Regions from separate parts of the Cytobacillus sp. Bac17 genome, predicted to be linked through region 1. Evidence: riboswitches for the same ligand, from Rfam matches in the RefSeq annotation. Region 1 holds a riboswitch; the other holds the start of a gene.
What was found. A riboswitch is a leader RNA that binds a small molecule or an ion and turns the genes downstream of it on or off. The one in region 1 is predicted to bind cyclic di-AMP.
Positions count from the first base shown of each region.

Region 2: linked by a shared signal. The riboswitch ahead of NR125_RS06870 (cation:dicarboxylate symporter family transporter) and the one ahead of NR125_RS19360 (dicarboxylate/amino acid:cation symporter) in region 1 are both predicted to bind cyclic di-AMP.

Region 1 covers NZ_JALJRC010000018.1:95,422-101,791, forward strand. The annotation lists gene NR125_RS29955 (endonuclease) at 1-698, opposite strand, end outside; gene NR125_RS19330 (DinB family protein) at 866-1,390, opposite strand; gene NR125_RS19335 (serine hydrolase domain-containing protein) at 1,455-2,474, opposite strand; gene NR125_RS19340 (GNAT family N-acetyltransferase) at 2,609-3,058, opposite strand; gene NR125_RS19345 (hypothetical protein) at 3,174-3,539, shown strand; gene NR125_RS19350 (hypothetical protein) at 3,547-3,696, shown strand; gene NR125_RS19355 (hypothetical protein) at 3,944-4,129, shown strand; cyclic di-AMP (ydaO/yuaA leader) riboswitch at 4,263-4,408, shown strand; gene NR125_RS19360 (dicarboxylate/amino acid:cation symporter) at 4,561-5,784, shown strand; gene NR125_RS19365 (MerR family transcriptional regulator) at 5,962-6,333, shown strand.
Region 2 covers NZ_JALJRC010000003.1:53,254-67,984, forward strand. The annotation lists gene NR125_RS06865 (DUF4256 domain-containing protein) at 1-514, opposite strand, end outside; gene NR125_RS06870 (cation:dicarboxylate symporter family transporter) at 1,012-2,274, opposite strand; cyclic di-AMP (ydaO/yuaA leader) riboswitch at 2,403-2,552, opposite strand; gene NR125_RS06875 (hypothetical protein) at 2,822-3,070, opposite strand; gene NR125_RS06880 (dienelactone hydrolase family protein) at 3,304-3,933, opposite strand; gene NR125_RS06885 (NAD(P)H-dependent flavin oxidoreductase) at 4,075-5,046, opposite strand; gene NR125_RS06890 (hypothetical protein) at 5,220-5,432, opposite strand; gene NR125_RS06895 (hypothetical protein) at 5,741-6,340, opposite strand; gene NR125_RS06900 (DUF421 domain-containing protein) at 6,462-7,187, opposite strand; gene NR125_RS06905 (GNAT family N-acetyltransferase) at 7,444-7,977, shown strand; gene NR125_RS06910 (VOC family protein) at 8,066-8,488, opposite strand; gene NR125_RS06915 (hypothetical protein) at 8,560-9,582, opposite strand; gene NR125_RS06920 (sigma-70 family RNA polymerase sigma factor) at 9,566-10,120, opposite strand; gene NR125_RS06925 (hypothetical protein) at 10,365-10,814, opposite strand; gene NR125_RS06930 (hypothetical protein) at 10,943-11,176, opposite strand; gene NR125_RS06935 (hypothetical protein) at 11,254-11,427, opposite strand; gene NR125_RS06940 (DUF5316 family protein) at 11,473-11,769, opposite strand; gene NR125_RS06945 (hypothetical protein) at 12,096-12,395, opposite strand; gene NR125_RS06950 (lysozyme inhibitor LprI family protein) at 12,689-13,342, opposite strand; gene NR125_RS06955 (NUDIX hydrolase) at 13,569-14,018, opposite strand; gene NR125_RS06960 (hypothetical protein) at 14,170-14,379, shown strand; gene NR125_RS06965 (GrpB family protein) at 14,428-14,731, opposite strand, start outside.

The DNA of each region.
Region 1 (6,370 bases):
TTCCAATCATTGACGCCAGAACCATTGGTGAATTTCCCCTGAGAGCGGCCAGTATACAAAAGAATGACGTTATTGGGATTGGCAGGATCTTCATCTGTCTCACGCAGTGCTTCCCATACATTCGAATAGGAAATTTCCGTGTGATCATCAATGATAGTGTGGAGGGCTGTTTTTAAAGCCTCCCCTGTTTTTCCGTTTGCAGCATCATAATATCCTCCTGGTTCAGGGCCGGGAATGACTGTTCCATCACCAGCTTGTTCGAAGGCCGTCCCATCTTTTAGCCCGGGATGAGAGAAATAGGCGGTAAGTGTTCCGGTTACCTTAATTTTTTCTCCAATCAAGGATGGATTGGATTTTAAGCCGAAAGCAGAGCGAAACGTGGAAGGAATTTGAACATAAAGCATCTTAGCTGTGCTGGTCTCTGATGGACTATCCGCCAGGGCCAAAGCATAGTCATTAGGAAACTGGCTTGAAATAACCGTATTTGCCGCAGTCGGCTGTCCAACCACATAGCCTTGAACAGTTTTGGAAGAGTTGTTTTGAGTATTGATTCCCTGTGAAACGGAATAAGGTGATGTCCAGGAGCCATCCCCGGCAGCTGCCCTAGTTATAGAATTTTGAATGGGCTGCATCACGATCAGAATGACAGTAACCAGAATAAAAGTTAACAGCAGGCCTTTTTTCTTACGATTCAGCATTCATTCGCCTCCATATTTTTTTGAATGGACTTAAATAATCAGAAAAGTCACAATTCCACACAAGTATAAATGAACACCTTCGGCCATATCATGAGGTTTTGGTCCCAAAAGTTTACTTTTCACACAGAATTTACAAACTTAACTTTGATGCAATTTTTTTAAAGTGCTTACTTTTTTAAAATGCCCAGATACTCAATCCAAGGACCAACATCAGTTCTGTATCTATTTGCCAATACTCGAGAAATCTGTGAAATATGCGTAAGGTCATGCACAGCCCAAGTGGAAATCAATTCCCTGACTCTGACTGGTCCAAATGCTGGATGAAGCCCTGTCTTTTCGAAATGAATTTCCAGATCAGTTATACCCCTAAGCATGGCCAAATTTTTCATTCTAAGGGTCTTAAAGACTTCAAGCTTTTCTTCAAGTGATAGACTCTCTGACACATTTAAATGAGCAAAGCGGTCAAATGGGGGGAAGGGCTTGCTTTCCCCTTCCTGCAGAATAAATTTCAGCCGTGGAATCCAATTTTTCTCCTCGCCATCAATCAAATGATCAACCACTTCGGCAGCATTCCACGTGCCTTCCCCTTCATTGCCATTAAGCCATTCCGAAGATAGACCGCTTAGTAATGCATCCAGCGTATGGGGTGTACGTTCAAGAATCTCAATAGCTTCTCTTAAATTAAAATTCATATAACCGCTCCTTTATAAACAGACCCGATTAGATACAAAAAATAAGCACCTGTACATAGCTCATCTAAAAGTCCTTTTCAATTTCTTTCATTACAGTAAATGGCCCATATGATTTATTTGATGGCACCACAAGGGTTATCCCGCTTTCAGGGTAATAGGCAGAATGAAAGCTGACTCCCGGGTCATAGCCCATGAGGTGATATTTGAAGATGGCTTCGTTTTTCTTTTTGATCCATAATCCGTAGCCGTAATACTCATTCTCATCTGCTTTGGCATGCGGGGACATCAGCTTTTCAGTATACTCCCCGCTCATGAGCTTATCATTACACAATGCTTCCCAAAATAAGATGATATCCTGAGCAGTAACATAGGCTCCTCCGTCAGAACCGCCTCTGATGGGCAATGAATAAATATTGGTTCTCCATGTCCCATCTTCTTCATTATCTATATAACCAATTGCTGTATTTTCAGGAAGATTGTCAAATCGGAAAAAGCCTGAATCCTTCATTCCACATGGTTCAAAAATTTGGGAATGAATATAATCCTGGAAACTCAGTCCTGTCTTCTTCTCTATAATTAAACCCAAAAGTATATATCCGGCATTATTATAATGAAATTTCTCCCCGGGCTTAAACATCATCTTTTTATTCTGGAACATAGGAAGAAAATCTCTCAGATGATTTAATAGATACATTGGCCTTTCTTTCCACAGCTCCTCAAAATCATCCATAATTGACTCATCAAAATAGTCGGGCACTCCGGATGTATGGGTTAACAGGTGATGAATGGTAATTGTCTCATCAAATAAGGGAAAAACATCCTTCAATACATCATTAAGTCTTGTTTCGAATGATATGAATCCATTCTCGGCCAATTGACAAATGCTAACCGCCGTAAAAATCTTACACCCGGAGGCGATGCCAAACCTGGTACCTGGGTTATTTTGGGTTTTGTTTGCTCGATCAGCATCCCCCTCTGCTAATTGAAGGATCAATTCCTCCTTTTCTTTAACAAGTACGACACCGGAAAAACCAACATTTTTAATTACAGACCTTAACCTTTTATCATAATCCCTAAATAACATGAGTATTCCCCTTTAAGTAATATTCCATTGACCTAAAGCAATGCGGGACAGTAATAGCAGACTCTATAAAACATATAACGGATTTAAAGAGGATGATTCCTCCAAATGAAAGAGTCGCTTAATCTTTTAGTATTTTATAAATATTTTTCAAAAGCAGTAATAGTCAGTGATTCATTTATTTCCATTTTCTTCAGCTCTTTAAAACCATTCTTTAAATAAAAAGTGACAGCAGGGGTATTCTTAGAGCCTGTTGTGACAATCATTTTTTCATTCATCGGCCTCAGTTCAATGAAGTTCAGCAGCTTTTGTGCAATTCCCTTTCTAAAATGTTCAGGATGCACAATCAGTCTATGAATATCTAAAACATTATTTTCCTCTTTAAAAGAAATCACACCGCATAATTTTTCACCTATAAAATACCCAAGGAAGGTTTCTCCGGTTATTCGCAAGTCATCAGCCGTATCCTTCAAAGGCGGTAAATCAGGACATCCAATGATTTCAGCCTCAATTTTATACGCAGGAAGCTGGACACTTAGAACTTGCACAGCAGCTTTTCGATCTTTAATATCAATTTCCCTAATCATTATGGTCCCTCTTTTTATATTAGTTTTAAGATAAACTTCTCTATCAAGGATAAATTCCCTCTTTTTTGGACGAATGAAGACCTTCCAATTTAAAATTTAACTAGGGGTGAATAGGATGAATTTAAAATATGAAGTGATAACAGAAGAGAAAATCAGACTTTGCCGGGATTTATGCAATAAGCTGATGGCTTTTCAGAAATCTAAGGCACATATAACACCTGAGCGTTTTGACAGCATGAATTTTGAAACTAGAATGATTCCATCCGTAAAATCATCTTTACATAATTATATAGAGATCGTTAAGGACGATGAAGAAATCGCGGGCTATGTCTATTCCAATGTTTCTCCTAAGGAAGCCTGCTCCAATGATTTCGCCATTTTTTTTGATCTGACTTCAGTCGGGAAAAGGCATGTTGGCTGCTTATCTCAATTCTTTATAAAAATGCTACAGACAATATGGAATTGGATCAGTTCTTTTTAACATGCCGATGGAATGGTTAATCCAATTTAAAGATGTGGAAGATTATTTTATCTATGTATCAAATAGGAATACAGAGGCTCTTGAATTTTATACTCTCAAAGGGGTTACTGTTAGTCATGAGATTCTCGACGGCTTTATTACAGTTTTGCGCAGATAAGAAAGGCCATTCCCACTGGAGCTGACAACAGGAAAAAACTTTCCCAGTAATCAATAAGCTGCCGGACCAATAGGATAAATGCAGAAGCGACATTAATCCAGCGGATATCTTAGCTGGATTTTTTCAGGCATATTTTCATCAGCAATATCCCCAAAGCCAATATACTCATAATCCTAAAAAATAATGGTGGACATTGTCATAAATCTTGTTATAATTCTAAAAGAAATTACTTTGAAAAGGGTGCTTTATGGGAAATACATGCAGATATGTTGTAAGTGCCACTGGGAAAAACGGCGAGACTTATTATACGCAATGCAAGGACAAAGAAGAGTTAAAAGAGTGGCTGGCCGAACATGAAGACAAGCTGAATAAGAAGGAACTAAAAGTGAAAGACAAAAAAAGACATCCTCTTTTAAGCTGGCTTAACTTCTAATCTTATTGCTAAAAACCAAATTGACCTTTCCTATTAAATTACTATTTGAATGATAGTAACCTTAGTAAACCTAGATAAGAAAATCGTATGATTTACAACTTTTATGATTATTGTTAATATATTAAAAAAACATTAATAATTTTCGCTTAATCTTAATTGAGCGGGGGAACCAACTGTACTTTTTTAATAAAAGCACCTGGGGTGAATCCTTTTATAGGTAGGGTACTCTCAAGACCCGAACCCGACAGCTAACCTCGTAAGCGTGTTGAGAGGGAACACTGCATAAATGCACAGTGGTTATTACCTCTGTGTTTTTTTGTTGCCTTTTTTAGTTAGGTTTATGTTTTTTGGGGGTAATATAGGAAAGGCAAAATATTTTTTGTGCGAGATTTACATTTTTTTACATCATTTATTTCATTGGAGGAACGTGTATGAAATTATCTACTAAAATTATTCTTGCTTTGATCGCCGGGGGAATCACAGGGCTGTTGATTAATTTATTTGCACCTGGCATTTTCCCCGAGCTTGACAAGTTTTTGTTTACTCCGCTGGGAAAAATCTTTTTAAATCTCATCAATATGCTGGTTGTTCCGATCGTCTTCTTTTCCATCACCCTTGGAACAGCAGGCCTCGGTGATCCTAAGAAGTTGGGAAGAATTGGGATTAAGACAATCTCCTACTTCCTGGTTACCACCAGCATTGCAATCGTCATAGGTCTTGCTTTGGCAGCTGTTTTCCAGCCAGGAAACGTTGGTGAATTCGACGTAACAAACGTGGAGTACGAATCGAAGGAAGCTCCTCCTGTCTCAGAGACACTATTAAATATTATTCCAACCAATCCGGTAAAAGCCTTCACGGAAGGCAATATGCTTCAGATTATCACTTTTTCTATTTTTGTCGGATTTGCATTAACCATGCTCGGCAATAAAACAAAAGGCATATTAAACCTTATTGAACAAGGCAATGACATGATGATGTACCTTGTTAACCTGGTTATGAGGTTCGCTCCTTATGGAACGTTTGGACTTATCGTTTCTGCTGTAGGAAGTCAGGGTCTAAGTGCCATTAAAGCTATGGGACTTTATATGATCGTAGTTCTTCTTGCGTTATTTATACATGCGATTTTAACCTATGGAGGTTCTATTGCTTTACTTGCAAAGAAAAACCCGCTATGGTTCTTTAAAGGCTTTGCGCCGGCCATGGGGGTTGCTTTCAGTACATCAAGCAGTAATGCGACTCTGCCGATTTCCATGAATACGGCCCAAAAAAATCTGAAAGTTCCTGAATCAATCAGCAGCTTTGTTCAGCCTCTCGGTGCAACCATCAACATGGATGGAACAGCCATCATGCAGGGAGTTGCAACTATTTTCATTGCCCAGGTATATAATGTTGATTTAACATTGACACAGCTAATCACGGTTGTCCTTACTGCCGTTCTTGCCAGCGTTGGTACAGCTGGTGTGCCTGGTGTCGGTTTGATTATGCTAGCGATGGTTCTTAACTCTGTCAATCTTCCTGTTGAAGGTATCGCATTAATCATTGGGATTGACCGTCTGCTTGATATGACGCGAACAGCAGTTAATATTACAGGTGATGCTGCCTGTGCAGTAATTGTAGCGGAAACGGAAGCAAAGAAAGAGGCCGTTAAAGCCTGAATGCAAAATAGCACCGGTTATCCGGTGTTATTTTTTTGTGGAAATCTCTTCCTCCCTGCTTGTTTCATTATTCAAATTCATTGATTTTCTATTATTTTTTAGTATAATTAGATTCATAACCATCACGTAACAGTTTGGAGGAATCCTCATGGGGCTGAGAAGTTAAGAATAGGAGAATTGGCTGAAAAAGCAAAGGTTACTAAGAGAACGATTGATTACTATACTTCACTCGGACTGCTAAAAGCAGAACGTTCCCCTTCAAATTATCGCTATTATGATTATTCCGCCATCGAACGTATTGCTTTTATCGAAAAATGTAAAGCGGATGGTTTGTCGCTGGAGGAAATAAAGAAAAAAGTTATCGGCCGATTTTCTGAAGAGGTAGATGTTCTTGAACTAAGGCTCAAAATTCAGGATCTGGAGGAAGATGTGACAAAAGCACTTTCACAGCTTAAAAAATCTGATCCCGAAAAATACGAATATGTCAAAAAGAATATTTCACATGAAAGCTTATCATTAATTCAAACATTGCTTTTATTGCTCAACTGATATCCTGTCCCAAAACGTTTTTTTGGGTTTTTGGAGC
Region 2 (14,731 bases), on a different contig from region 1:
CGGCTCCATTGTGATACACAAAAACAGTGTCGTAGCGCCGGTCACAAAAGATCGCCCCGCCAAGTTTTCTGATATTCTCAGGCGTTTGCACCCAGCTAGAGGTTTTCTTATCGACATGTTCAAGCTCCTGAAGCTCCCGGTATTGCTCTTCGGTTAAAAGCTCAATGCCCATGGCAGCTGCCATATCCATAGCACTGTTTTCCGGCTTGTGTTTCTTCCGTGCCTCCAGCGCTTCACGATCGTAACAAACACTTCTCCTGCCTTTTGGACTTTCAGCTGAACAATCATAAAATATGTATTCGCCGGTCTCTTGATCATGGCGTACAACATCCGGTTCGCCTTCAGTTGCTTCCATTTCATTGAGTGACCACAATTTTTCAGGATTAGCCTCGAGCTTAGCTTGTACATCAGCCCACTCCACACCTTCATGACGGTGCATGTTTTTCTCAAAACGCGCTTTCAGAGTTTCCAGCAGTTCTTCACGCTGTTCTGGTGACAGCTCCATATTTCCCATTGTCAAATTAACTCCTCCTAGTTTTTACTCCATTATAATATAATTATGACCCTTAAGGGCTATTTGATAAAAGTGGAACAGCATTAACTTTTCATAAGCCACCTTCGGACTCGCTCAAGTTGATTTCCCGCTTCTCTGTCCGAACCTCCTATACCTTCGAACTCGCTCACGTTGATTTCTTCCCTTTCTGTCCGAACCTCCTCCACCTTCGGACTCGCTCACGTTGATTTCTCCCCTTTCTGTCCGAGCCTGCTCCACCTTCGGACTCCTTCACGTTGATTTCCCGCTTCTCTGTCCGAACCTCCTCCACCTTCTAACTAGCTAACGTTGATTTCTCCCCTTTCTGTCCGAGCCTGCTCCACCTTCGGACTCCTTCACGTTGGTTTCCCGCTTCTCTGTCCGAACCTGCTCCATCATCCTCTCTTTATGGAATAACACAAAGAAGCAAAAAAAAACACTAACAAATATGCTGCCATTTGTTAGTGTTTTCCAATCTATTATGAAGCTTGTTGCTCAAATCTTTCTTCTGCTGGAGGGTTAAATTGCCCTTCCCACTTGGCAATAACAATAGCCGCAAGTGAGTTCCCCACCACGTTAACAGCTGTTCGGCCCATATCAAGGATACGGTCGATGCCGGCAATAAAGGCAAGGCCTTCTGCAGGCAATCCAATTGTGCTGAAAGTAGCCAGCAGCACGACAAAGGATACGCCTGGCACGCCCGCCATTCCTTTGGATGTAACCATCAGTACTAACATTAACGTAATTTGCTGTCCTATGCTTAATTCTATGCCAAACATCTGTGCAATAAATAAAGAGGCAATTGCCTGGTATAAAACGGATCCATCCAGGTTAAAAGAATAGCCTGTCGGAATAACGAATGACGAAATATGTTTCGGGCTTCCCGCTTTCTCCATTTTGTCCATGATTCTCGGAAGCACTGTTTCAGAACTTGCAGTTGAGAATGCCAAAATCAATTCTTCTTTTATCATCTTCAATAATTTAAAGATGCTGAACCCGACAACTTTGGCCATTATCCCCAACACAACAAGAACAAAGAAGATCATGGCTCCATATACAGTAAGTGCCAGCTTGCCTAATGGAATCAATGAGGCAAAACCATACTTGGAAATCGTTACACCAATTAAGGCAAATACTCCGATTGGTGCATACTTCATAAATAGGTTTGTCACATAGAACATGGCCTTTGCCGTGCCTTCGAAAAATCTCAGTACTGGTTTTCCCTTTTCTCCAATTGCTGCAATTCCAAGGCCAAATACAACAGCAAAGAAGATAATCGCCAGCATATCGCCTTCAACCATGGCTTGTACAGGATTAGTAGGTACGATATGCAAAAATGTATCTGCTATCGACTTGCCTTCCTGCTCTTTATTGGTTTCAACATAGCTCGAAATGTCACTTTGCTGCAGGCTGTCCATATTCAGGCCGGCACCAGGCTGAATAACATTACCTGCAATGAGGCCCACCACAATAGCAACCAAAGTCATGCCAATAAAGTAAGTCAATGATTTACCGCCAAGCTTCCCGACGGCTTTTAAATCACCCACACCAGCAATGGCAACAATAATTGTTGATAGTACAATAGGAACAACAATCATTTTAATTAAGCGGATAAAAAGATCGCCAAAGGGCTGCAGCACACTTTGCGCCGTTTCACTTCCATAGAAAATACCGCCAATAGCGATTCCTAAAATAAGACCGATGAAAATTTGAGTGGCTAAACTTAATTTAATTTTTTTCATCAATTACCCTACCTTCTTGTTTAGTTTTATACGTGCTGCGCAGGCAAGGGAAACAAAGATGAGATCCTGATAAAAAAGAAAATCGACAAAAATGCTGGTTTTGTCAATTCACACTATTTCATATTCTCTTATGTTTCCTTAAACGCTGACGAGGTTAGCTTTCGGGTTAGGACTGCGGAAACAGTAAGCCCTTCCATAGTAGGATTCACCCCAAGCGGAAACTCCGCTGTAAATAATGGGTCCCCCGTTCTTAAAATAAGATTAAGCATAAATCACTATATCATTATATTATTTCAAGATATTTTTTGTAAATAGTTAAGTTTTCCCGGCAGTAAACTAAATGGCCTCTTTAACACACCAAAAAAAGCTGAAATTCAATGAATTTTCAGCTCTAGGACTTGTTATGGGAAATCAATATTAATAGCAATAATAAATATAAGGACTATCACGGATAATGCTGTATTTACTGACCACCACCTTATTTCTGCTTTTGTCAGTACACGGTCAATGATGAAAAAAGAGACAGCAGAAACAAGACTAAGTTCTTTTAATACTGAACCAAATAGAATAAAAAGGAGGCAATTTCACGATTAGTGTTTGCAATGAAAATCTTCTTGCTCAACCAATCACTGAACATCGAAGTGATTACTCCATAGGCAGCGACAAACATAAGATTTAAATAATATAAATTAACAAATGCATTCATATCAAAGACTGTTGGCACTGAAAAAATCAGTACAAATAACACACTGCTAAGAATGGATGTTAAGATCTTTCTCCTCAAAATAATGGACATTTCCCACTTGATCCTTTATAGAGGCTAAATAATAGACAGTAAATTTTATAAATTGAATATAAGCAAAACAAAAAAGGCATTTGGCTCCGCCTGCGCCAAATACAATGATAGCCACACATGCTATCCCCGCTAAATCTAAATTAGCATCCTTGTATTAAGAAAATTGAACGGGCTTGTAAACTTTTATTAAAATTCAAGGTGATAACACTCACGGTTAGCTTCATAATAATACCTCAATCAATATGCAATAAAAAATCCATGGCTTTGCTAAATGCTTCTTGTTCTGATTCTGCATCATATCTGGAGGAATATGGATCACTGAATCCATGTTTCCCTTTAAATTTATGTACTTTAATTTTCTTTTTTTCTAAAGCTAATAGTAACTCATCAACATTAAAAGACTGCTCTTCTTGTGGAAAGAATAGCATTATGGGACACTGGGGTGTTAACTCTAAATAGTCCCTGATCCTTGAGCCGTAGTATCCCACTATACCATCAACACAATCTCCCTCACTGCACAGCCAGGCAACAGTTGCACCTATACTAAATCCAATGATATATATTTTTTCGTATTCATCTTTAACATCCAATAATAGATCTTTTATTTTTTGGGCAGCTCTGTCGAAACCTGCATGTTCCATAAAATGGCGATAAGCGGCTTCCTCATGAGAATATTCAAAAGGTATCTCTCGCTCTAATAAATGGGGGCATGTCACATCAAAACCCTGCTTTGATAATAATTCGCAAAAACTCTTTATATGTTGATTAATTCCATAGATTTCGTGGATTACGAGGATTAAAGAATTAGAATTACTCTGTCTTATCATGATTATGACCCTTTTTCTCCATATTTCTTCTCCCATTCACCGATCCATTTTTACACCTTATTCCATAAGAAAAATTATTCTATATTTAAATGTTTTATTCCTTCACATCTAACACCCCTATTAATCAGAAAAGCCGCCTATACGGCAGCTAGACTTTAAAAATGCACCATTATGAAATTAAACAAAAGCTTCATATTCAGCTTTAAGGTTATTGATGATCGTCTGAACAGGCAGTATTTCTTTAATTTCATGGACTCTTGCCCCCGCAAATACAAGGCCATTCTCGCAGTCCCCATCCATGGAAGTTATCAAGGAATCCATTGTACAAAAGCGATAAGAGCAGTTTTTCAGGCAATCGATACAGTTCTTTATTTTCACCTTTTTATTGTCAGCTATCTGCTCTGTAAAGTGGTTCTTAATGGCACGGCCTTCCAGCCCTACGGTGGTTTTCACCATGACGATATCTTCCTGTTTGGCCCGGACGTACTTTTCTTTAAAAGATAATGGTGCATCACATTCGCGGCTTGCAACAAATCTTGTTCCCATCTGAACACCCGAGGCACCGATACGAATGGCATGAGCGATATCTCTTCCTGTCATGATTCCTCCAGCAGCAATGACAGGAATCTTAACTGCTTCCACGACTTCCTGTAAAATATTGAATAGTGGTCTTTTGGTCCCTAAATGTCCTCCCGCTTCATTGCCCTCTACAACAACGGCAGAAGCACCAAGCCGTTCTGACATTTTGGCGAGCCTTGCAGATGACACAATCGAGATGACCGGTATACCAGATTCTCTGCCCCAGCTGTACATATCTCTTGATATTCCAGCACCTGAAATAATGAAATCAACCTTTTCCTCAATAGCTGTTTTCATTTTTTCAGCAAAATCATTCATGGCAAAAAGAACATTCACCCCAATATAGCCCTCACCCTTGATAGATGCCTTAGCCTTTCTTATATGCAATCTTAAATCTTCGATGCTAATTCCTGTTCCAGAAATAGTTCCAATCCCCCCGGCATTCGCAACAGCTGACGACAGACCACTTAAAGAAATACCTACGCCCATACCACCTTGCATGATTGGAAATTCAGGCTTCATATGACCAATTCTTAATTGCGGAAATCTCAAAAGAATACCCCATTTCATCGTCGAATTATTTCTTCTCCATTATTGTGTGAATGGGGTTAATTGAATAGTGATAAATATAATACCTGATACTAAAATCAGGTGGTAATTTAGCGATCGTCACACAAAGTTCAAGAAAGAACAAAGATGGGGGCTTAATTCTTTTTATCGTATAACTGATATACCAGAAATCATCACAACCTATCTTTTTCTTTTGCAGTTACTATACTATAAGAAATATTGAGTTTATCCCAAACCCAAGCATGAAAGATTTCGTCTAATTCTTTTTCCAAGGCCATATCATCCAGACTCGCTTCAAGGCCTAATTTCTCAAAAGTGAATGTCTCTGTCGCCTTAGCCCCCTCATACCGGGCACTGCTAAATGAGAAAGTAACTGTTCTGCCCATCGTGTTTCCCCCTATATTAAATCATCAAGTATTCTTTTTATCAGCACTTACTCGCATGAAAAGCTTTTACCTGCGTTTTTGAAATATAAAATGCAATAGGTAAGCTAATCCTAAGAAAGTAATAATGAAAAATACTTTAACTATAGAAAATTGCTCTATTAAAAGGGCGTGCGTTGAACGATCCGATGAGAAGATAGACCACCAGCTTGGTTCGGGAAATAGAAAAGATACTATAACCCAGGTGCAAAATAACACTAGAAACCAATGGAATCTCATAAATTCTCCCTCTTACACAGTTAATCCAAAAACTAATTCAAAATCCTTACACCATTAGGATCCACTAATGGGTTTGATGAGAAATCCTTTATAACAGCTTCCCTGATTGTAACTGTCTCACCAATTATTGACTTAATAGAATTGACAGGCTTCCCAAACAAAATGGAAAGGTCACCTTCTAACCCTTTTTTCATTATTTCTAATCTTAATTCCCCTATTTTTATGTTATCAGTCACCGAATCTACTAAATCTTTGTTTGTCTGAAGTTCGATCCTAAAAGAATAAGGGGTTGTAATAAACGTTCTTCGTTCCCCCCTATCAACATTCCAATTCAAATTAACTGCATTTTGACATATAAACTCTTGTTCTTTTTCATTTACCCAAAAGCCTATATGGTCAAATATACTCTTCTTTCCATATCCAAAAGTGACATTTATGCACCCTTTTCTTGCTTCAATTATCCGAAAAAGGATATCTTTTTCCCGAAAGTCATCCCATACCAATGGAGGATCAAAGTTCTGGAAATCCCCCTGGTATTTTCCGATACGCTGATATATCCGAAATCCATTATTTGTGTAAAACCTCTCTGTCTCTTCTACATGCGGAGTCCAAAAATGATAATGAAAAAGCACCGAAGTCACCTCTTTATTAAGCTCACTCCCTTACATATTCAATACAAAAGAAAATATTTCCTTTATAGGAGGTTCCCTGACTTTTCACGGTGTGCTGAAACAGGTTTTCCAAGATGGATAGTTAATGATTCAAAGGTGGTATGGATTCTGCTTGTTCATTTTTCATGGAAATATGAAGCTCTTTCTTAGAGTTGATGGAGGCAAAAAATATATCCCCGAACATAGAGACGCCCATTCTGGCCAATTCCCGTTCAAGCCAGGCTCTATCCAAGCCCAACTGATTAAGGACCGTGGTGTAAACTTCTCCTTCAACGACTACTGGAAAGGCAATTTGATCGGAGTGTTCAGTAATTTTTAAATCTCCCAGGGTAACAGGCATCATTGAAGGTTTCAATTGAACACTTAGCATACCGCTCCCTTCCAGTACTCCCAATTCTACATTTTGGACATCGAAAATATTTTTCTCCCTCAGCATTTGAAGAATGTTGTCGATTGAATAATTAGTCCGCTTTAAATTGGCACGAAGCAATTTACCCTTATTAATTACAATCACCGGTTCGAAAGTAATCATTTTTCCAATTTTTCTGTTCGATATTTTTACTTTCCCAATGATTCGCTGAAAGACGCCTATGGCAATAATGGCAAAGCCTGTTTCCAGATGCCTGATAGACGGATCTGCTATATCCGCCCCAGCCACTGCACCCAGTGTAAGAATCACCAGGTAGTCGAAGATTGGAAGCTCCCCAATCGAACGTCTCCCCATATAAAGAGTAATAAAAAGAAATAGAGGCAGAATGGTAATAATTCTTCCTAAAATAAGAAGACAATGATAAAAAAATTCTCCCATATTTTACTCCTCCCGTTGGTTGGTTGGTTGTTCTTATCTTTTCGGTCTCAGGTGGAGATTATACGGCAGATAGGCGCATTCGAAAGGAAGTTGACCACTGCAGCATAACTTTATAAAATGAAATCATCCCAAATTGGAGGTTTTTTGTTTGTTGAACTTATGTTTAGAGCTGGAGGAGTAACACGTTCTTCATGGCTGCATGCATGAGAAAGTGCCATTTATATCGAACTATATAAATAAGAACGGGAGATTATAAATGGATATTTTAATTCGGCAGGAATTCCCTGCAGACTATCATTCGACGGAAGAAATGATCAGAGAAGCTTTTTTAAATGAAGAATACAGCGACAAGACAGAACATTTCCTTGTTAAAAGGATTAGAAATTCAGATGCTTTTATTCCGGAGCTTTCTTTAGTAGCTTTAACTCAGGCTAAGGAGGTTGTGGGTCACATACTTTTATCAAAAATCACCATAGCTGATGGCGAGAAGGCTGCAGATTCTCTGGCACTTGCCCCCGTTTCTGTTGCTCCCGGTTATCAAGGAAAAGGCATCGGCAGTCAATTGATTCGTTCTGCACTTAACAAGGCAAAAGAGGGCGGATTTCAATCCGTAATCGTTCTAGGTCATAAAGATTACTATCCAAAGTTCGGCTTTAAGCCAGCCAGCCTTTGGAATATCCAGGCCCCGTTTGAAGTTCCTGACGAAGTGTTCATGGCTCTGGAATTGACGGAGAATGCTCTTGAAAAAGCTGCCGGTGTTGTCCATTATTCAAAAGCTTTTTCAGAATAAGAGGCCTGGATGAAAAAAAGAGCAGCCGATCCACATACTGGATCTTCAGCTCTTGTACCTATTTGTTGATAAAGACATTGCAATGGACTTATTCTGTAAGTTCCCAAGCAGGATTCCAAACTACTTCCCACAAATGTCCATCTGGGTCTTGGAAGTATCCAGAATATCCACCCCAAAAGGTGTCGTGAGCTTGAACCGCAATAACAGCCCCTGCACTCTCAGCCTGTTTCATTACCGTATCTACCTCTTCTTTACTCCCAACATTATGCCCAATCGTAAATTCAGTTGGGCTAATCGCTGTCTGGTTCATGCTTGTATCATGAGCAATATCTTTACGTTTCCAAAGTGCCAGTTTTAACCCTGATTGCAAATCAAAAAACGCCACAGCACCATGCTCGAATTCTCTCCCTACTATCCCCTGTGTTGGAAGTCCAAGACCCTTTTCATAGAAATGTAAGGACCTTTCTAGATCATCTACACCTAATGTAATAACTGAAATCCGCGGTTTCATATAAGACCTCCAATAAACTCGTATAAAATAAAACTTTCAAATCTTTGCAAAGAAAAGATCATAAAGCATAATCATTCCTTTATATCGTAAATCAATTGATCGAATAACTCCCCATCCACATAAAGCAAAATGGCCCATTCTCCCTTTTTAGGAATTTTAACAGATGATGGTGTATGCGCATCTGCCCCGTTGTTTGGACCGTAAGCATGGATGGTCCATCCCATTCCATTCGTTAAAATTTGATGGACAGTTTGCGATTCTTTATGAAATCCAACAATCGTCAGATCTGCATCTTCAACTCCCCAAAGATGCCACATCCACTTTTGGCCGTTTAGACTTGGCATGCCAGCGCCTATCACACCGGACTTGTTTTCATTTCCGATAATGCCCCTGTCACCGAACTCCACAGCTTTTCTCTCCCAATCAATAGTGTCAAAATCGCTCTCTTGAACAAAATCTGGTATGTCCTCTGGGAAAGTAATAGGGGCGTCTTTTGCTTTTTCAGCCACACTGACAACTACATCCCCATAGGCTTTGCCATCCAGGTACACTTCATACTTCCACAAGCCTTCGTAAGGAACTGTAAATGTGGTTGTAAAACGCTGCAAACTTGGGTAGCCGGATGATGGTTCTGTTATTTCTTGATGAGGCAAAACTTGTATTCTTTCACCAGTTTCTTTATGAAGGGCAGAAATGGAAAGTTCTTTTCCTTTATAAGTATCAAAAGGCTCTGCGAAACTAAAAATATAGCCATAAGGCGTTCCTGCTTTCAGATTAGGATCGGGTAATATGCTAAATTTTATATTTTGATTCACCTTATATTCATGCCGTATTTCCCATTCATTATTCATGCCTCCATTTATCTTTTCGGGATCGTTCCTGACAAAAAACTCGGTTGAAACGAAGAAGGCCAAGAGACAGATGGCAAAAGTGGAAATAGTGAATATAACGAATTTATTGGGTTTGGCTGGCTTCACTATTCTATCTGTATGGACTGCTTTTCTAATATTCATTTTTTGAAATTCCGTAAAGTGGCCACCTTTGTGAGTCGTCGAGTCCATCGCCCTCCGCAGCTGCTTAAGCTTGCTCTCCATTATATCCCCACCTCTCCATCATTTTTTTCAGCTTCATCCTGCCTCTGCTCAATCTCGTTTTGATCGTATTGTGGTTCACGCCTAATATTCCTTGGATCTCTTCAATTGAGCATTCTTCATAGTAATAAAGCGTAACGACTTCCCGGTACTTCACAGGCAAAGACAATACACACAAGGAAAGAAATTCTTCCTCGCTGCGCTTCAGCAGATCTTTTTCCGGCGACATTTCCTTAGATGAAAAAAGAGCAAACATGCTTGAATTCATCAACACTTTTCGAAACGCATAACTCTTCAAGACATCCTTTGATTTATTAATAGCCAATCGATAAATCCATGATTTAAAGGAGATCACTTCATCGATTTTGTCATAATTTCTGTAGCACGCGATGAATACATCCTGAACAATATCTTCCGCCAGCTTCCAGTCCTTCACATAGTTATAAGCCAGCTTTGTGAGCCGTTCACCATACTCATCCATAATAAACTCCAGCCAAGCATCACGATTTTCTAATGGGCCTTCATCCCTGACCTTTCTCACACACTTCCCACCCCATTTTCACTTTAATGCTAAGACGAATGAGTTAGATATAGGTTTCATTTTTTCCATATCTTTTAGAAAAAGGGCCCTTACCCTTTTGCGGATAAGTGCCGGTTTCGTTCCTGTCTATAATAACAATTGCCCGTATTTTTCCCGTCCTCATCTAATAACTTCCTTTCATTCTTCCTCCAAATTTCCATATGATAAAACCTTTTTGATTAACAAGGCCGAATAACATGGAGGACTATTCTTTAATGACTGATTTGTATCTTCTCACCTTACCCATCCAATCACTTGCATCCCGCCATTTAACCTTTTTAGCTGAAATCCAAGTAACTTCTCCATTATAGTCATTAGGTGTCCAATCAGAAGTGTCTGCCCAATATAAGGTACCGTCTTTCAGTATTAGGGTGGCATCATAGATGATTGAATCATAATTTTCCGGACTTGGTTTAAGTTGAAAATGTGTTACTTGTTCAAACAATATTTCTATTGCCGACGGATTATTAAATTGTCTATGAAAAAGCATTTGCATTTTGGTATCAAGCCCTAGTCCAACACTCATTGACCGGTTATGATCTACATAACTGTCAGTCCACATCATCAGCTCTTTCAAACAGCTATCGTGGAAATAACCAAATAACTCTAGAAGTCCTTTGATATCATCATTTCCTTTTATTTCAACCCACTCCATATTTGCCTCCTTTAAGACAAGTTCATAAATATAAGAAAGGTTCGTCATATTATTTTCAATTCCTTCTTTAGCTCACTGCCCTGTTTATTCAAAAAGAAAAAGCCACCTGGATTGGCAGCTTTCGTTTGCTACTCATTTTTCTTCATTGAAGCCAAATAAGCAATTGCAATGAGAACTGCAATGATTGAAGTGATTACAGAATATCGGAAAATAGTAAAAAAGAACTCAGGAAAAGGTGTTATAACACTTGAAGTCATACCATCAACATCAGTTGTGCTTTCTATCCGCTTCATAAAGGCCACTAATAAGAAAAAGGAGACAATAAATGAATATATCCCTGTTTTCACTATTATTTTCTCCATAAAATCCCTCCTAATTTTCCATGACTTACTTTTTCAATTACAGTTACCTGGAAGCAAGGAATCACGAGTTCATAAAATTATTGAAATCCTCCTGAGTCTTTATTTTCTCCCATCAAATAATTTGAGCTCTCTCCTGGTTTTGCATTAGGATTGATTGGGATATGAGGATTATTATTGTTTTTCTTGCGTTTCCAATCAATAAATAAAGCAAATAGTATAATTCCAACAATAAAAATCACTAACCACCACATGGAATCAATCCCCCTTTTAGAAAGGCCGCCTTTATTGATATACACTTATTTAGCTAAGAAAAGATAAAGAAGCAGCGCAGTCATAATATTTGGCAGACCAATTAAAACGGAGCCGATGCTTGTTCTTTTTCGTTTCTGTCTTTCGTCTGGAGAATCAGGTGCTTCTAGGCCTGCCCTTATTCGGTGGGGGCCAGGTATTGAACCTGACATAAGAACAGACATGGCCATAAAAAATAAGCCAATTGCTCCTGTCACTAAGTAAGCCTTACTTAATTCCCCAAAACCAAATGATAGTAAAACACCAGTTATTGACAAAACCATTCCGATAATTAGATACTTCAAACCAAACCTCCTTTTTCCTAACTATATACGGTTGAAGTCTTTAATTGTTTCAATTTTAATTTTATTCAGTCTTTTTTTTGCCAAGGACAATATAGACAGTTGCGAAATGATAAAACATATGTAACATGCCCGCTTCGGCTCCCTCTGAAAAAAAACTTGACCACATTTGATCAAGTTTATGTCAACACACACCTAGACGATGTTTGTTCAACATTTTATTGGCTTATTCCAGCATACTACGCGACAGTCATCTTTGCATGGTATTTTCTCCTTATGCCAAACAATTTTGCGTCCATCGTTACAGCATTTTTCTTCTTTACGCCAAACTATTCGGTAGCCATTTTTGCATTTTTCATTATGCTTATGCTGGCAAATGGTTTTGCAGTGCTTCTCGAAACATTCTTTCTTTTTGCAGCAGCAATCATGATGGCAAGTATGATGTTTACACTTGTCATATCTGCATCCACAATCATGATGGCAAGCATGATGATTGCATCTGTTCTGTTTATTTCTGCAATCATAATGGCAATCATGGGGTTTGCACTTATCCTGTCTACATCGATCATAATAGTAACCATGATGATCATACTGGTCCTGCATATATCCATCATGATGATAGTAGTCATTCTGATTATAGCTATAACCACTATGATAAATTGTTCTTCCTTCAGAATGCCAAGATGAACTCAACATAATCCACTCCTTTCTTGATAGATTACTATATCTTTATTCAAATTTATTATCTTTGCTTGTGTAATTATCTATTAAACATATTTATTATTTAATGACCAAATACAAATCTGCCCCGTCTGGCCGAAGAAGAAAAAGGAGCTGCTATCCCTACTGGATCTGCAACTCTTTCACTCGTTTAAAATAAGTACAAAGGAGATGGAGGCAACCTGCTCGTTAGTGCCAAAAATTACTTCATATACTTTGCAACCAACAAATAACACCTTTCTCTTGTAAGACTTGCTTGTGTAGCCACATATTCCAATGGCTCCATCGAACCGCCTTTGTATTTCAGAGAAGACTTTTTCGCAGCTTCATCTCTTTGTTGGATCCAGATCCGCTGTTCTTCTCTTAACTGGTCCATCTGCCCTTTATCAAGCTGATCTTCTAGCAGACCATAAATTTTGTTTAATTCCTCATCCCAATTTCTATATCTTTCCGCCTCTTGCTCCACCAATTCTGCCGTGGTTGTTTTGGCTTCTGCGTATCTGTCCGCTTCTTCCATTTTGTTTAGTTTCTTGAGATATTCATCCTTATTACTTTCATGATTTTCATTTTGATTACTGGACTCCACTGACTCTCCATCATTTGAGGCTGCAGATGAATTGTCTGTATTTTCTTGTTCATTGAGCTGTGTGTTGTCACTGCTGCCAGAAGAGTTTTCTTCCTCATTTTCCTCTGAATCTGCAGAATCCCTATCAGTTGAGCCGCCATCTTCATTTTGAGCCGAGCTGTTATTAGCTGGCTGGCTGCTCGATTCTTCAGATGAGTCTCCACAAGCAGCCAGTACACCTGATAATGCTACTGTTATCAGTACCGTCAAAAACTTCTTGTTTTTTTCCATATTCCAACTTCCTTTTTATATTTAGTAACGAAATTTATACTATTAAATTTTTGAACAAATCCTTCAGTATCGAGCATAATTAGATGATCTATGTCTTCGAAAATGATTATTTCTGCCCTCCCTCCTTCTAAATTAATCTTATCATTTTCTTCATAGAAAATTATCCCAATTCCATTATTTTCTGTTTTTCAGCGAAGAAAAAAGAGCTCCGGTTGGGAACTCCTTTTTAAATAGAATTAATATAATCCTCAATCACTTTACGATCTGGAGGGCTTATATTTGAGGGAATATCATGAACATGATAAAAGCGTAAATCATTAACCTCTTCGTTATCGATTGTAAGTTCTCCATCATAGTCGGTGCAGATATAGGAGGCAATGACATTATATACTTCATCACCGTGAGGATATTTATAGTAAAATTCATCTCCTGAATAGATATTAAACAACCGCAGATCATTTGCTGTTAACCCAGTTTCTTCAAGCAGCTCTCTCTTAGCCACCTCTTCCAATGTCTCTCCGGGCTCCAGAGAACCTCCCGCCAATCCCCAGCAGTTATTATCCTTCCTTAATTGTAATAACAGCCTATTATTCTTATCTAAAACGATTACACTCGCTCCAGTAATAACAAGAGGACGGCTTCCAACTATTTTTCTTAACTCCATTACATACCCCATAGTAATCTCCTAAATATAAGATTTCCCTATATAATTCGATATTTGGAAGATAAATCCTTTTGAAAGATATTAATGGGATTTTATGTTAATATGTAGATATATGTTATTTAACTAACAGACAGTTATTAAGATTAATCGAAAGGAGGATTTTATGAACACTCAAAATAAACACACCACAAAAGCAATAGGAATTTCATTGTTAATAACTATATTTGCCTTTTTCAATGTGGATATTCCTAAACCTTATACAGTAATTTATTTACTCTTCGTATCTGTTGCTTCATTCATAAGCATTTATTTAATTTCAATGATTACTGCAAAAGCATACCAAAAGTTTGTTAAGCACATTGGCTGTAATTAAAATCCTTTTAACCTAATGCCATAATTGTGAAGGAATGAGAGCATATTGCTATTCCTCTGCATTTAATTTCCTTGCTTCCCCAGACCAAACAAGTGCTTTTTTCTCCATTTCCTTCACAAATGCCTTTTTTGCTTGGCTATACTCACTTGTGTCATCAAACCTTTTTGCTAATTCTTCCTTGAATTTAGTGTACCTTGCTGCTTCAGCAGGATGGGACCGCAGATAATCTCTAAATATTAGGTGCCGTTCTATTTGGGGGTTATCAAATTGATAGAAATGCAAATGATGAGATCGGTTTTCCCCGCCTTTTCGAAATAATCGTCTTCCTGTAATTCCCCATTCACCAGCAGCC